2 regions of the Affinirhizobium gouqiense genome follow, and region 1 is predicted to be linked to the other one. Evidence: riboswitches for the same ligand, from Rfam matches in the RefSeq annotation. Region 1 holds a riboswitch; the other holds the start of a gene.
What was found. A riboswitch is a leader RNA that binds a small molecule or an ion and turns the genes downstream of it on or off. The one in region 1 is predicted to bind cobalamin.
Positions count from the first base shown of each region.

Region 2: another riboswitch for cobalamin. It lies ahead of QTJ18_RS20820 (DUF1636 family protein); the one in region 1 lies ahead of QTJ18_RS03690 (ABC transporter substrate-binding protein).

Region 1 is NZ_CP129381.1:505,393-512,781, forward strand. Features, by position in the region: gene QTJ18_RS03675 (class I SAM-dependent methyltransferase) at 1-780, opposite strand, end outside; gene QTJ18_RS03680 (ABC transporter ATP-binding protein) at 783-1,607, opposite strand; gene QTJ18_RS03685 (FecCD family ABC transporter permease) at 1,604-2,554, opposite strand; gene QTJ18_RS03690 (ABC transporter substrate-binding protein) at 2,629-3,669, opposite strand; cobalamin riboswitch at 3,852-4,076, opposite strand; gene kdpF (K(+)-transporting ATPase subunit F) at 4,528-4,629, shown strand; gene kdpA (potassium-transporting ATPase subunit KdpA) at 4,649-6,358, shown strand; gene kdpB (potassium-transporting ATPase subunit KdpB) at 6,370-7,389, shown strand, end outside.
Region 2 is NZ_CP129382.1:2,620,038-2,627,426, forward strand. Features, by position in the region: gene QTJ18_RS20795 (M20 family metallopeptidase) at 1-130, opposite strand, end outside; gene cobD (threonine-phosphate decarboxylase CobD) at 210-1,244, opposite strand; gene cbiB (adenosylcobinamide-phosphate synthase CbiB) at 1,288-2,259, shown strand; gene QTJ18_RS20810 (cobyric acid synthase) at 2,243-3,712, opposite strand; gene cobO (cob(I)yrinic acid a,c-diamide adenosyltransferase) at 3,712-4,326, opposite strand; cobalamin riboswitch at 4,421-4,647, shown strand; gene QTJ18_RS20820 (DUF1636 family protein) at 4,725-5,162, shown strand; gene cobW (cobalamin biosynthesis protein CobW) at 5,175-6,212, shown strand; gene cobN (cobaltochelatase subunit CobN) at 6,212-7,389, shown strand, end outside.

The DNA.
Region 1 (7,389 bases):
ACGGTCATCCGGACGGATCGCGGTCAGGATGAAGCGGCGATAGAGAAAGGTGCGAAGACGGTTGCGGAGATCGGCTTTCTTCCTTTGGGCGGCGCGGATTGCGGCGCCACTGTGGATCGAGGCAAAGCGAAAGCCGGCCGCACCCAACAAGGGTTCGATGCTTTCAGGCGTCAGGCCGCTGCCGAAGGGAAGGCGCTGCATGATTGCGGAATGAGCCTCGCTCATGGCGCCGTCATAATGCGGGTCGGGACCGATGACTGTCTCCAGAAGCCGGATGGCGAGGTTTGCCGCCCGGCCGAGCGGCGCATGGCTTGCCCAGTTGCCGTCGAAGATCAGCAGCCGTCCCCCCGGCCGCAGCACGCGGAACCAGTCGGCAAAGGCCTGCTCGGGCCGCGTGAGCGTCCAGACCAGATGGCGGCAGATAACGGCGTCGTAAGCGGCGTCCGGCTCCATCGTCTCTTCGGCATCGGCAAGGAGAAAGCGGGCACGCGGGTTCCCGGCGTGCTTGGCGCGCGCAACGGAGAGCATGGCCTCGGAAAAATCGAGCGCCGTCACGTCATGGCCAAGCGACAAAAGAACATTCGTGACTTCTCCCGTCCCGCATGCCAGCTCCAGGACCCGTTTCGGCTCCGCCCCGATCGCGGCCCTGACCGCGGCCGCCCAGGCATCCATTTCCGGACCGGGCGGAATGCGGTGGCCGAAGGCGAGGTCGAATGTTGCCGATCGGCGGGACCAGTAGTCCCGGATGTCTTCTTTCAGGTCGTGATTGGAGAGGGCCATGATCATGCACCTGCAGCCGGCCGCAGGGGCGCCGGGGCCGATATCCGTGACGTCGCGCAAGCCACGCCGCGCGGAAGAAAGCGCAGGTGCAGGATGCCGTCGCGGTCGGGCTCGATCTCCGCCTCGACGCCGAAAACCTCCCTGACGGTCTGAACCGTCAGAACCTCTTGGGGACGTCCCAACGCCACAAGGCGTCCGCCCTGCATCAAGGCGATGCGGTCGCAGAAAAGGGCAGCGTGGTTGAGGTCGTGTAGCGCCGCGACCACCGTCAGCCTCTGCTTCTTGACGAGATCCAGGAGCCCGATCTGGTGGCCTATGTCCAGGTGGTTGGTGGGTTCGTCGAGCAGCAGGATGTCCGGCTCCTGCGCCAGCGCGCGGGCGATATGCAGGCGCTGTCGCTCGCCGCCCGACAGGGTATGCCAGGCGCGGTTTGCAAGATGGGCCATGTCGACATTGTCGAGCGCGGCGTCGACGACGGCATCGTGATGCTGCGACCAGGGCGACAAAGGCGAAAGATAGGGCGTGCGGCCAAGCTCCACCGCCTGCCTGGCGGTGATCCTCTCGCCTGTCTCCGCCTGTTGCTCCACCAAAGCGAGGCGCTGCGCCACGGCGCGCCGGCCAAGGCTGCCGATCGGCTCGCCATCGAGCCGCATTTCGCCGGAGCTTGGTTTTCGCACGCCGGCCATCATCAACATCAGGCTCGTCTTGCCTGATCCGTTCGGCCCGATAATGCCCAGGAATTCGCCGGACCGGACGCAGAGGGAGACGTCGCGAACGATTTCGGCATTCCCGCTCGACCACGATAAGCGATGTGCTTCGAGTGTCATGTGCGACCTCTCCTCTGAACCAGGATGATGGCGAAGGCCGGTGCGCCGAACAAGGCGGTGATGACGCCGATCGGCAGGACCTGGCCGGGAATGATGATCCGCGACAGGATATCGGCGACGATCATGAAGACGGCCCCGATGAGAGCCGTCGCCGGCAGGAGAACGCTGTGGCGCACCCCGACCAGAGCACGCGCCGCATGCGGGATGACAAGCCCGACAAAACCGATCGAGCCGACGATCGCCACCATGGTGGCGGTCATCATGGCCGAGACGCCGACCAGCGCCAGATAGGTGCGCCGGACGGAGATGCCGAGCGATGCCGCCGATTCCGATCCGAAGGTGAAACCGTCGAGCGCGCGCGAGTGCCACAGGCAGACCAGCAGGCCGATGACGGCGGCAGGCACGGCAAGCCAGGCATCCGGCCAGCGAACGCCCGAGAGGTTGCCGAGCAGCCAGAACATGATGCCGCGTGCCTGTTCCGCGGTGGCCGCCTTGGTGACGATGAAGGAGGTGAGGGCGTTGAAGAGCTGCGACCCGGCGACGCCCGCCAGAATGATGGATGCCGTGCCGCGCCCCGCCTTGACGGCGAGAAGGCTGATCAGCGCAAAGGCGAGGAGCGCGCCGAGAAACGCGCCGAGAGGCAAAGTCAGCAGGCCGGCCCCCAGGCCGAGAATGGCGACGCAGACCGCACCGGTCGACGCGCCGGCGGAAATGCCGAGAATATACGGATCCGCCAGCGGGTTGCGCAGCAGGGATTGCAGAACCGCCCCCGACAAGGCAAGGGCCGTTCCGCAGGATGCCGCCACGACGGCACGGCTGAGCCGATAGCTCCAGACAATGCCCTCGTCGATGGGCTCGAGAGGATAGCCGGCATTCCACAGACGATTGGCCACCGTCTGCGCGACCGTCGCGAAGGGGATGGAGGTTTCACCGATGGCAGCCCCCATCCACAGCGCCAGGAGCAGAAGGACGAGCGCGGCGAGTATCGCCACGCCGCGCCTGACCGGTCCCCGGATCCGGCTCACTGCGCAAGACCGGCGTGAGCGATGTCGTTTGCCAGCGCTTCAATGCCGTCGATCGTCCGGATCGTCGGGTTCATCGCCTGCGCATCCATGGAAAAGACATGGCCTTGCCTGACTGCCGGCATGAGGCTTGCCACCGGATCATTCTTGAGGAAGTCCAGTTTTGCCTGCAGGCTGTCGAGCGGATAGCGGCGACGATCCATGGCGCCCGCCACGATGATGGAGGGATCCGCCTTGGCGATCGTTTCCCATCCCACGGTCGGCCATTCGTCATCGGTCTTGATGATGTTGTCGATGCCGAGGGCGGACATGATATAGCCCGGCGCGCCATTCCGGCCGGCGACATAGGGATCGGCGCCGGCGGCGCTGGAGAACCAGAAAACGGCGGACAATTTGCCCTTGGCCGAAGCGATCTTGGCACGGGCAGCCGCCTCGCGGCGCTGCAGGTCCGCAACCAGTTCCTCGCCCTTGGCCTGGACATTGTAGATCATCGCCAGCTCGCGGATCTCCTTGTAAACCTGATCCATCGTGAAGGGCTGGTGGCGAACGCCGTCGCTGGCCGCCGAATTCTCCTTGTCCGCGCAATCGGAAGGAGAGGTATAAACCGGAATGTTCAGTTCCTCGAACTGCTCCGGCTTGGCAACGACCCCTTCCGGTCCCACCTGCCATTGAAATTGAACCGTCACCAGATCGGGCTTCTTGGAAAGGACGCTCTCGAAGCTTGGATCATTATCCGCCAGCCGGTCGATCCCGGCATTGACGGCCTCGAACTGCTTCAGCACCGGGCTGACCCAGAGCGCCGTTCCCACCACCTTGTCCGAGAGGCCGAGCAGATAGAGGATCTCCGTGCTGCTCTGGCCGATCGACACCGTCCGCGTCGGCGCGCGTTGAACGACGATGGTGCGGCCGCAATTGCTGAGCGTCAGCGGATAGGTCGTCTCCACCGCTGCGGCTTGAGCCGGAGCAAGGACGAAGGCGGCCGCGCCAATCGCAAAGGACGAGAAGAACACGCCCGCGCGAAGCAGGTTTTGGATGAGCATTTTCATGATTTCCCCAGACAGGATCAAAGGCCGCAAGACGCGGCGGATACAGCGAAGTTGGCTCCGATCAGTCGCGTGACCGGACAGGGACTTGGATCTGGGAAAACCAGCATGATTCGGCGCCGGAGGGCGCTGGTGGTCAACATGGCATTACTCCTGCTCGGGCATCCCCGCCCGTGACGATGGATCAGTGTTTGACGGCAGGTCTCCTGGCTCACGAATATCCGCCGCTCATCTGCCTTCCCGTACAAATCTGTACAGTGGCATGGCGCAAGGCCACGAGGATGAACGACAATCCGCTTACAGTTGCGGGGGCAGCCACGGCATTGACCCGAAAAGGGGGTCTCACCGTGTTCCCTATTAATCCCCTTCGATACTGGATCGGGGAACCGTCGCAGTGAGATAACGAGGTTCTCATCATCAGGTCAAGGCCTGTTGCGAGACGATCGGCAGGGTAGGGCTCCTGGCGATAGGCCAGTCGCGCGTTCCGGCGCCTCTTGTGCCATCATACTGTCCCATCCTCGCGTCTCTTTATCGTCCTGCCTGGCACGGCCGCAGGCGATGCCTTTGCTCGCCCTTCACCTGGCCCTGCTCGCCTCAATGGCGCCTTTGCGTCACGCGGAGACATACGTAACACTATAACATCCGTCAAGGGTTATTGTAATGTTATAACAAAATCTCGCCTCTTTATGTTTTCTTGATGTCGTGGGCTCGCCTTCGCCATCGAAGCCTGACCGCAGGCCCGGATAAGTTTCCTGCCATCAACAGGAGAACACCCATGCTTGACACCCTCTTCCTTCTGCTCGGCTGCGGCACGCTGCTCGCACTTGGCGCCTATGCCCTTGCCCTTGATCGTCTGTGAGGCCGGCAATCATGTTCGAAGCCCTTCTTGGTCTCGCCGTGGCAATCGGTCTCGGCATCTATCTCGTGGTCACGCTTCTGCGTCCCGAGCGCTTCTGATCCTCCAGGAGATTTCCTCATGACTATTCTCGGGTGGCTGCAGATCGGCCTCCTCTTCCTCGCCGTGCTGATCGCCATCAAGCCGCTGGGCCTCTACATGGCCAAAGTGTTCGCCGGCGATCCGACGCTCCTCTCACCGGTCCTGCGGCCTTGCGAGCAGGCCCTCTACCGCATGTCCGGCATTCGTGCCGACAAGGAGCAGACCTGGCTTGGCTATACGCTGTCCATGCTGGTCTTCTCCCTCTGCGGCTTTCTCGGCCTTTACGCCATCCTGCGCCTGCAGGCCTATCTGCCGCTCAATCCGCAGGGTTTTGTCGGCGTGGCGCCCGATCTGTCGTTCAACACGGCGGTCTCCTTCGTCACCAATACCAACTGGCAGAATTATGCGGGTGAGACGACGCTCAGCCATTTCAGCCAAATGGCCGGGCTGACCGTCCAGAATTTCCTCTCGGCGGCAACCGGCATGGCCATGGCGATCGCCTTTACGCGCGCACTGGCCCGTTCGAAAGTCTCCACGCTCGGTCATTTCTGGGTGGATCTCACCCGTGCCACGCTTTACGTCCTGCTTCCCATCGCCTGCATTACGGCGATCGCCTTCGTGGCGATGGGCCTGCCGCAGACGCTGGAGGCGGCGGTGTCGGCGACCACGCTGGAAGGCCCGCAGCAGGTCATCTCGCTTGGCCCCGTGGCATCGCAGGAAGCCATCAAGCAATTGGGCACGAATGGCGGCGGCTTCTTCAATGCCAATGCGGCACATCCTTTCGAGAATCCGACGGCCTGGTCCAACTATCTGAACATTTTCGCAATGCTCTCGCTTTCGGCCGGCCTCGTCTTCACGTTCGGCGAAATGGTGGGAAATCGGCGGCAAGGCTGGGCCTTGATTGCGGCGATCGCGCTTCTCCTGATCCCGGCCGTCGCGGTCACCTATCATGCGGAGGCGCAGGGCAATACGATCCTGACGGCGCTCGGCGTCGATCCGGCACTCGGCAATATGGAAGGCAAGGAGCTGCGCTTCGGCCAGGCCATGACGGCCCTGTATGCCGCCGTCACCACCGGCCTTTCGGACGGCGGGGTCAACGGCATGCATGGCTCGTTTACCGGACTCGGCGGCCTTGTGCCGATGTTCCTGATCCAGCTTGGCGAGGTGCTGCCGGGCGGTGTGGGATCGGGGCTATACGGCCTTCTCGTCTTTGCGCTTCTGTCGGTGTTCGTTGCCGGTCTGATGGTCGGGCGGACGCCGGAATTTCTCGGCAAGAAGATCGAGGGCCGGGAGATGACATTCGCCATGCTGGCAATCCTCATCCTGCCGCTCGCCATTCTCGGCTTCACCGCCGTCTCCGCCCTGCTTCCCATCGCCGTCTCCAGCATCGGGACCGCGGGCCCGCACGGGCTGTCGGAGATCCTCTACGCGTTCACCTCGGCAGCCGGCAATAACGGCTCCGCCTTTGGCGGGCTCTCCGGCAACACGCTCTGGTACAACAGCACACTCGGCATTGCGATGCTCTTGGGCCGTTTCGCCTATGTCATCCCGGTCATGGCGATTGCCGGATCGCTTGCCGCGAAGGTCCGGGCACCGGCCTCCGCCGGCACCTTTCCCACCGACGGCCCCCTGTTTGTCGGCCTGCTGGTCGGCATCATCCTCATTCTCGGCGGTCTGCAATTCTTTCCGGCGCTGGCGCTGGGACCGATCGCTGAACATTTCGCCATGCTTGCCGGCCAGACTTTCTGAAGGAAAATTCCATGTCCAAGGACCATCATGCTCCTGGCTTCCTCGATCCCTCCATTCTCTTGCCGGCGCTGCGCGGCGCCGTGCTGAAGCTCGATCCGCGCCTGCTGCTACGCAATCCGGTGATCTTCGTGACCGAAATCGTCGCGGCGGTGGTGAGCCTCCTCTTTCTGCGCGATCTGCTTGTGCAGCCCGGTACGGCTGCCTTTTCCGGTCAGATCGCCGCCTGGCTGTGGTTCACGGTGCTGTTTGCGACCTTTGCCGAAGCGGTTGCCGAAGGTCGCGGCCGGGCGCAGGCCGACAGCCTCAAGCGCAGCAAGACGGACCTGACGGCGCGGCGGGTCGAGCCGGATGGCCGGCTGGCAAGGATTGCCGCCACGGAGTTGAAGATCGGCGATATCGTTCTTGTCGAGGCGGGGGATCTGATCCCCGGCGACGGAGAAGTCATCGAGGGTGTCGCCTCGGTCAACGAAAGCGCCATCACCGGCGAATCCGCGCCAGTCATCCGCGAATCCGGCGGCGACCGCTCCGCCGTCACAGGGGGCACCCAGGTGCTCTCGGATGCGATCAGGGTCAAGATCACCGTGGCGCCTGGGTCCTCTTTCGTCGACCGCATGATCGCACTGATCGAGGGCGCGCAACGGCAGAAGACGCCGAACGAGATCGCCCTCTCCATTTTGCTCTCCGGTCTAACCCTGATCTTCCTGTTTGTCTGCGTGGCGATCTGGGGACTCGCCGGCTATTCCGGAACGCTGCTGTCGGTCACCGTGCTGGCGGCACTTCTCGTGACGCTGATCCCCACCACCATCGGTGGCCTGCTGTCGGCGATCGGCATTGCCGGCATGGACCGCCTCGTGCGCTTCAACGTCATCGCAACCTCCGGACGCGCCGTCGAGGCTGCCGGAGATGTCGACACGCTGCTTCTCGACAAGACCGGCACGATCACCTTCGGCAACCGCATGGCGAGCGATTTTTTGCCCGCGCCAGGCGTTACGGCCGCCGAACTGGCCGAGGCGGCGCTTCTCGCCAGCCTT
Region 2 (7,389 bases), on a different replicon from region 1:
CCTCTTCCATGTAGCAGGTCTCGGGCGTGGCCCAGACCCGGTCCGCGAGTTCAGTGAAGACCTCGCGTTTGCGATCGACGGCATCGAAGATTTCAGGAAGATTGCTGCTCATGGGCTGGGCGGAGGACATCGGTTTCACCTGCATGCGATATTCAAGACCGTTCGACCCTATCCCAGCATCGACAGAATGCAAATCTTTCCTGCAGTCTCTAGGCCTGCCGGTTTTCTGGGCAGAGCGCGTGCTTCAGACGCGGCCAATCATCCGGCCGCGCAAGTCCGAAGCGCAGGTGGTCGGGTCGCTCGGGAAAGGTCCGGACAAAAATTCCGGCGCGTCCCAGGCGTTCGAACACGTCTCTTGCGGCCGCATGGCGAACGTAACGGAAGAGCGACGTTCCGCCCAGCACCTCGAGCCCGGCCGCCGCCAGAAGCGCGTTCAACCTTTCGGCTTCGACTTGCAGCCGCTCCCGCATGGCGTGCTGCCAGCCTGTGTCGGCAAGGGCTTCCAGGCCGATGGCAAGCGTAGGGCCGGGAATGGTCCAGGGGCCAAGATGAGCCGACAGCCGTGCTGCAATCGCAGGAGCGGCAATGGCAAAGCCCAGGCGGATACCGGCAAGCCCATAGAATTTGCCGAAGGACCGCAGGACCGCCAGGCCTCCATGGACGCGATCCGCCACTGACTGGGCTGGCCCTTGCCCTTTTGTCTCCACGACGTCCATGAAAGCCTCATCGACCACCAGAAGACCGCCTTTGGCTTCCATATGCGCCCCGAGTGCAAGCAGATCGCCGCGAGACACCAGACGTCCATCGGGATTGTTGGGATTGACGAGGATCGCCAGGTCGGCATCATAAAGATCCGCAACATTCCCCGTTTCCCGCACCGCAAAGCCCGCAAGCCTCGCCATCTGCCGGTGCTCGGCATAGGTGGGCGACAGGATGGCTGCTTGCTTCAGGTGCGGCGTGGTCCTGCCGAAGACCGCCTCGATCAGAAGCGGCAGGAGGATCTGCGTGCCGGCCGCGGCAACGACGTGATCGGCGGACGAGACCCCATAGGCGAGGGCCGCCGTCTGCCTCAGTCGCGCTAGATCATCCGGCTCCGGCAGGCGGGCAAAGGCCGTGGCGGGCGGCTGCGAGAATGGATAGGCATGCGGATTGATGCCGGTGGACAGGTCGATCCATGGTCTCGGCGCCGCCGGAAAGAGGCTTTCCGCCTGTCTCAGGTTGCCGCCATGCCCAATTTTATGCATGACAGGCGCTCCTTGCCATCCTTCAGTCTCGCCGGTTCGCTCCATGGCCTTCTCTCTCGCCTTCCTCGCGCTCGTTATTGAACGGCTTGTCGGTTATCCGCAATGGCTTGTTCGAGGCATTGGACATCCGGTGATGTGGATCGGCGCCCTGATCGAGAGTCTGGAGCACCGTCTGAACCGCTCAGATCTCGATTTCAGCGCCCGCCGGCGCAATGGCGTCCTTGCCTTCATCGCCCTGCTTGCCGCAACGCTGATGGTGTCGTTCCTCATCGAGCGATCCGTCCTTCTCCTGCCCTTCGGCATTTTGCTGCTGGCGGTGGTGGCCTCCAGCCTGATTGCCCAGAAAAGCCTGGAAAGCCATGTGCGCGCCGTGGCCATTGCCCTGGAGACAGGCGGGATCGAGGCGGGTCGCAAAGCGGTCTCGATGATCGTCGGGCGGGATCCGGATCAGCTGGACGAGGCCGGGGTGAGCCGGGCGGCCATTGAAAGCCTGGCGGAAAACTTTTCAGACGGCATCACCGCGCCGGCGCTCTGGCTCGGCCTGCTCGGCCTGCCCGGCGCGGCTCTCTACAAGGCCACCAATACGGCCGACAGCATGATTGGGCACAGAAATGCCCGCTACGGCGCCTTCGGCTGGGCCGCTGCCCGCTTCGACGACCTCGTCAACCTGCCGGCCTCGCGTCTGACGGCCCTGCTGTTCATCGCAGCAGCCTGTCTCGTGCCGGGAACATCGCCGCGCGGCGCCTGGGCCGCCGTCCGCCGGGATGCCGGCAAGCACAAATCGCCGAATGCCGGCTGGCCGGAGGCCGCCATGGCGGGCGCCCTCGGCCTCGGACTTGCCGGTCCGCGCATCTATGACGGCGTTCTCGTCGAAGACCATGTGATGGGCGAAGGCGGTCGCCGTGCAGCCACAGCCGAGGATATCATGCGCGCGCTCAGCCTGTCCCGCATTGCAGACCTGCTGCTGATCATTCTCTTCGGCCTTCTGGCAGACGGCCTCACCGCGCTATGGTAAGCAGCCTGTCGAGATCGAGATGCTGCTCGATATGCCGGGCCAGCCGATCCAGGACCTCTTCGACACCCTGTTCGTAATGGAGCTGCGAGGGCGCACCCCCGAGCCGCTTCAGCCAGGCGGATCGCTGCCCGTCATCGGCAAACAAGCCGTGCACATAGGTGCCCGAGACAAGGCCTGAGGCAGAAACGGCGCCCTCTCTGCGGCCCATGATGTCGGCGAAGGGGCGAAGGCAGTCACCACCCACGGTCTCGCCCACATGCATTTCATAGCCGGCAAAGGAATTGCCATCGGCTGTGCGGCCCGTGACCGCCACCAGTCGCTTGTCGCCTGTCAGCCGCGTCTCGACATCGAGGAGGCCGAGGCCCGGCTCCATGGCACCGGCCGGACCTTCGATCCCGTCCGGGTCGGCCACATGTTTTCCCAGCATCTGGTAACCGCCGCACAGGCCGATCACCGGCTTGCCCCGGCGCAGATGGGCGGCGATATCAATGTCGAAGCCGGCGGATTTCAGCACTTTCAGATCGGCGATCGTCGCCTTCGATCCCAAAAGCAGGACGAGATCGGCATCCGCCGGCAGCACGCCGCCCGGCCGCACCCGGACGAGTTCCACCGCCGGCTCCGCATCGAGCGGATCAAGGTCGTCGAAATTCGACACATGCGGCAGAATGGGCACCGCGATGCGGATCTGCGCAAAAGCTTTGGAGACGGGCACCGAATTCAGCGCCAGCGCATCTTCCGCCGGCAGCCGCATGGCGTCGGCAAAATGCGGCAGGAGACCGATCGGGTTCCAGCCGGTGAAGGCCTCGATCATCCGCATGCCATCGGCAAACAGACTGGGGTCGCCGCGGAAGCGATTGACGATGAAGCCTTCGATGAGAGCGGCATCCGCCGGGTCGAGGACCGTCCTGGTGCCGGCGAGGCTTGCAATGACGCCGCCGCGATCGATATCGCCGATCAGCACGACCGGCACGTTTGCTGCGCGGGCAAAACCCATATTGGCGATATCGTTGCGGCGCAGGTTGATCTCCGAGGCGCTGCCGGCTCCTTCCACCAGCACCAGATCGGCCTTTGCCTTCAGGCGGTCGAAACTCTCCAGCACGCGCGGCATCAGGCGGGCTTTGATCTGCTGATATTCGGCGGCGCGGGCATTGCCCTCGACCTGCCCCTGCACGACGAGTTGCGCGCCCACCTCGCTTTGCGGCTTCAGGAGCACAGGGTTCATGTGGACGGAAAGCGGCATCCGGGCCGCCCGCGCCTGCAAGGCCTGTGCCCGGCCGATCTCGCCGCCATCATCCGTCACCGCCGCATTGTTCGACATGTTCTGCGGCTTGAACGGCATGACGCGGAGCCCGCGGAGCGTGAAAGCGCGCGCCAGGCCCGCCACCACCAGCGACTTCCCGACATCCGAACCGGTGCCTTGGAACATCAGGGTCCTGGCGAGCCGCTGCGTCATCAGAATTCGATACCCGCCTGAGCCTTCACGCCGGCCTTGAAGTGATGCTTCACCAGCGTCATCTCCGTTACCATATCGGCCGCCTCGATCAGCGGTGCCTTGGCATTGCGGCCGGTGGCGATCACATGCAGATCGGGCCTGCGGGCGCTAAGGGTTGCAATGACCGTTTCGAGATCGAGATAGTCGTATCGCAGGGCGATGTTGATTTCGTCGAGAATGAGGAGACCCACCTCCGGCAGCGCCATCATCTCCTTGGCCATCTCCCATGCCCGTCCGGCGGCCGCAACATCGCGCTTCAGGTCCTGCGTATCCCAGGTGAAACCCTCGCCCATCGTGTGCCACAGCACGCGTTCGCCAAAGGCCTCCAGCGCCACGCGTTCCCCCGTATCCCAGGCGCCCTTGATGAACTGCACCACCGCCACCTTGCGACCATGGCCGAGCATGCGCAGAGCAAGCCCGAAGGCGGCCGTGGATTTTCCCTTGCCCGGCCCGGTATTGACGATCAACAGGCCCTTCTCGATGGTTTTCGATGCGACTTCGGCATCCTGGACCGCTTTGCGGTTCTCCATCTTGCGGCGATGGCGCTCTGCCTCGTGCTCCTCGATCTCCTTCATCGGCCGCTCCTTCCATGCCTGTTCCACGAAGCGCCGGACTATAGTCGAAAGCAGACCATCGGCAATGCGCCATTGACACGGGCTTGCGCAAACGCATAGTGAACCCTGCAACGGTCTTTCCCCGGCAACGGGGAAAGCTAAGAGGGAACGTGGTGCGGTGCTCTGCCCCAAAACCACGGCTGCCCCCGCAACTGTAAGCGGCCTCCGCCCGCAAGGGCTGGATCGTCCGGCGCGAAATGCCACTGGAGCGCGAGCTTCGGGAAGGCGGTGTCCGGACCATGAACCGCGAGCCAGGAGACCTGCCGTTGAGGAAGTAAAGTCCAGCCGGGCGGGGTGCTCCGGAAGGGACGTGACCACCCATGCGGATCGCAGATCCGTCGTGGACGCACCCCGCTATGATGAACACATGGGGTGGAGTTTTGGATCTTTCGACCAAACCGGACCGGACCAATTCCAGTGCAGGCGAGGCGCCGCGCGTGGTCGTCTATGTCTGCGAGACCTGCCGTGACGGCAGCGAAGCTTCAGACCAGCCGCGCGCCGGCGCCAGGCTTGCCGATGCAGCCAGGAGCCTGCAGGCGCCGGATGTGGACGTGCGCGCCGTCGCCTGCCTTGCCAATTGCAAGCGCGGCCTGAGCGCCGCCATCCAGAGGGCCGATGGCTGGTCCTATGTCTTCGGCGATCTCAGCCTCGATTCCGCCGGCGATCTTTTGGACGGCGCACGCCTGCTTGCCGCCTCCGCCGATGGGCTGATGCCCTGGAAGGGGAGACCCGACGCCTTGAAGCGCGGCATGATCGCTCGCATGCCACCCCTGCAATCCATATCGAACAAGATCTGAAGGACCGCCATCATGACCCCATCGCTTACCCGTGTGCCCTGTACCGTCGTGACCGGCTTTCTCGGCGCCGGCAAGACGACACTGCTGCGCAATGCGCTCCAGACGATCACCGGCAAGCGGCTCGCCGTCATCGTCAATGAATTCGGCGATGTCGGCATCGATGGCGAAATCCTCAAGAGCTGCGGCATCGACAGCTGCCCGGAGGACAATATCATCGAGCTGGCCAATGGCTGCATCTGCTGCACCGTGGCGGATGATTTCGTGCCGGCGATCGACAAGATCCTGGCAATGGAGCCGAGGGTCGACCACATCCTGATTGAAACCTCCGGTCTGGCTTTGCCGAAACCGCTGATTCAGGCCTTCCAGTGGCCAAGCGTCAAGAGCCGCGTCACGGTCGATGGCGTGGTGGCGGTCGTGGACGGACTTGCCCTGGCGCAAGGCCGGATCGCCGACGATTTGGAGGCGCTGGCTGCCCAGCGTGCCGAAGATCAGTCGCTCGATCATGACGACCCGGTGGAAGAGGTTTTCGAGGACCAGATCGCCTGCGCCGATCTCGTCGTCCTCACCAAGACCGATCTTCTCGAGCCGGCGGATCTCGACAGGGCCCGCGCCCATATCGAGGACCATCTGCCGCGCGCGGTGCGCATCGTGACCGCCGAAAACGGCGCGATCGATCCGACGATCTTCATCGGGCTTGGCCTTGCGGTGGAGGACGATATCGAAAACCGCAAGACGCATCACGATGACGAGCTTGATCACGAGCATGACGATTTCGACAGTTTCGTGCTGGACATCCCGGCGATCGCCAGCCCGGAGGCACTCAGCCAGCGCATTCAGAATGTGACCGAAACGCAGAAGGTGCTGCGCATCAAAGGTTATGTGGAAGTTGCCGGCAAGCCGATGCGGCTCCTGGTCCAGGCCGTCGGCCCGCGCGTCAACCATTATTTCGACAGGCCCTGGGGCTCGCAGGAGGCCCGCCGCTCGCGATTGGTGGTGATCGGCGAAAAGGGCATAGACGCGGCAAAGATCAGCGCAGTTCTGGCCGCCTGATGCATATCCTCGCCACCACATCCTCGTCGCTCGACGATCTCATCGAGCCGGTCGATCTGAACCAGACGCCGGGTGATGTGGTGGTGCTGTCGTTTACCGACAGCGATCTTAACGGTATTGCCGCAGCCTGGAACCGCTCCCGCAACGCTTGCTTAACACTGCGTCTCGCTCAGCTTTCGGACCTGCGCCACCCCATGTCGGTCGATCTGTGGATCGACAAGGTGGCGCGCCACGCCAAGCTCATCCTGGTGCGCGTGCTTGGCGGCTATGATCGCTGGCGCTATGGGGTCGATGAGCTGGCAAGCCTGGCGCGAGAACGCTCCATCCCGCTTTATTTGCTGCCCGGCGAATGCAGCGAACGCGATGACCGTCTGGAAGGCGCATCGACCGTCGATCCCTCAGACATTCATTCTATCCTCGCTTTGTTTCGCGCCGGCGGACCGGACAATCTGGACCAGATCGTAAGCCGGCTCTTGATAAAGGCACGCGGCGGCGAGCCCGCCCCTCCCGCCCCCGTGCTGGACGTGCCGAAATTCGGCTATTACCGGCCCGATCAAGGCATAGTCCCGCTTACCGCGGCGCTGGAGGGACAGGGGGACAGGCCGCTCCTGCCGCTGCTCTTCTATCGCTCCATGCTTCTGGCGAGCGATGTGGCGCCCATCGATGCGCTGACGGCGGCGCTGGAGGCTCACGGGCTCGCAGTCCTGCCGATCTTCGTGCCGGGGCTCAAGGAGGCGCCGGTCCTGGAGGCTTTGCGCGACTCGCTCATGCCGCTGAAACCGGCGGCTCTCGTAACCACCACGGCCTTTGCCAGCAATGCCGAACTGGATGGCGAGACACTTTTCGATGTGCTGGGCATCCCCGTCTTTCAGACGGTGATTGCCACGACGCGGCGCAAGGCCTGGGCGGAAAGCCAGCGCGGCCTCAGCCCGTCGGACCTTGCAATGCATGTCGTTCTGCCCGAGCTGGACGGCCGTATTCTGGCCGGGACGCTCTCATTCAAGGCCGAACGGGAGGCTGTAGCGGATTTCGGCTTTACAGGACTTGTCAATTGTCCGGAGCCGGACCGCGTCGAGGCCAGCGCCAGGCGGATCGCCAGACACATCCAACTTTACGCAACGCCCCGGCGGGAGCGCCGGCTTGTCATCCTGATGCCGGATTATCCCGGCGCCGATGG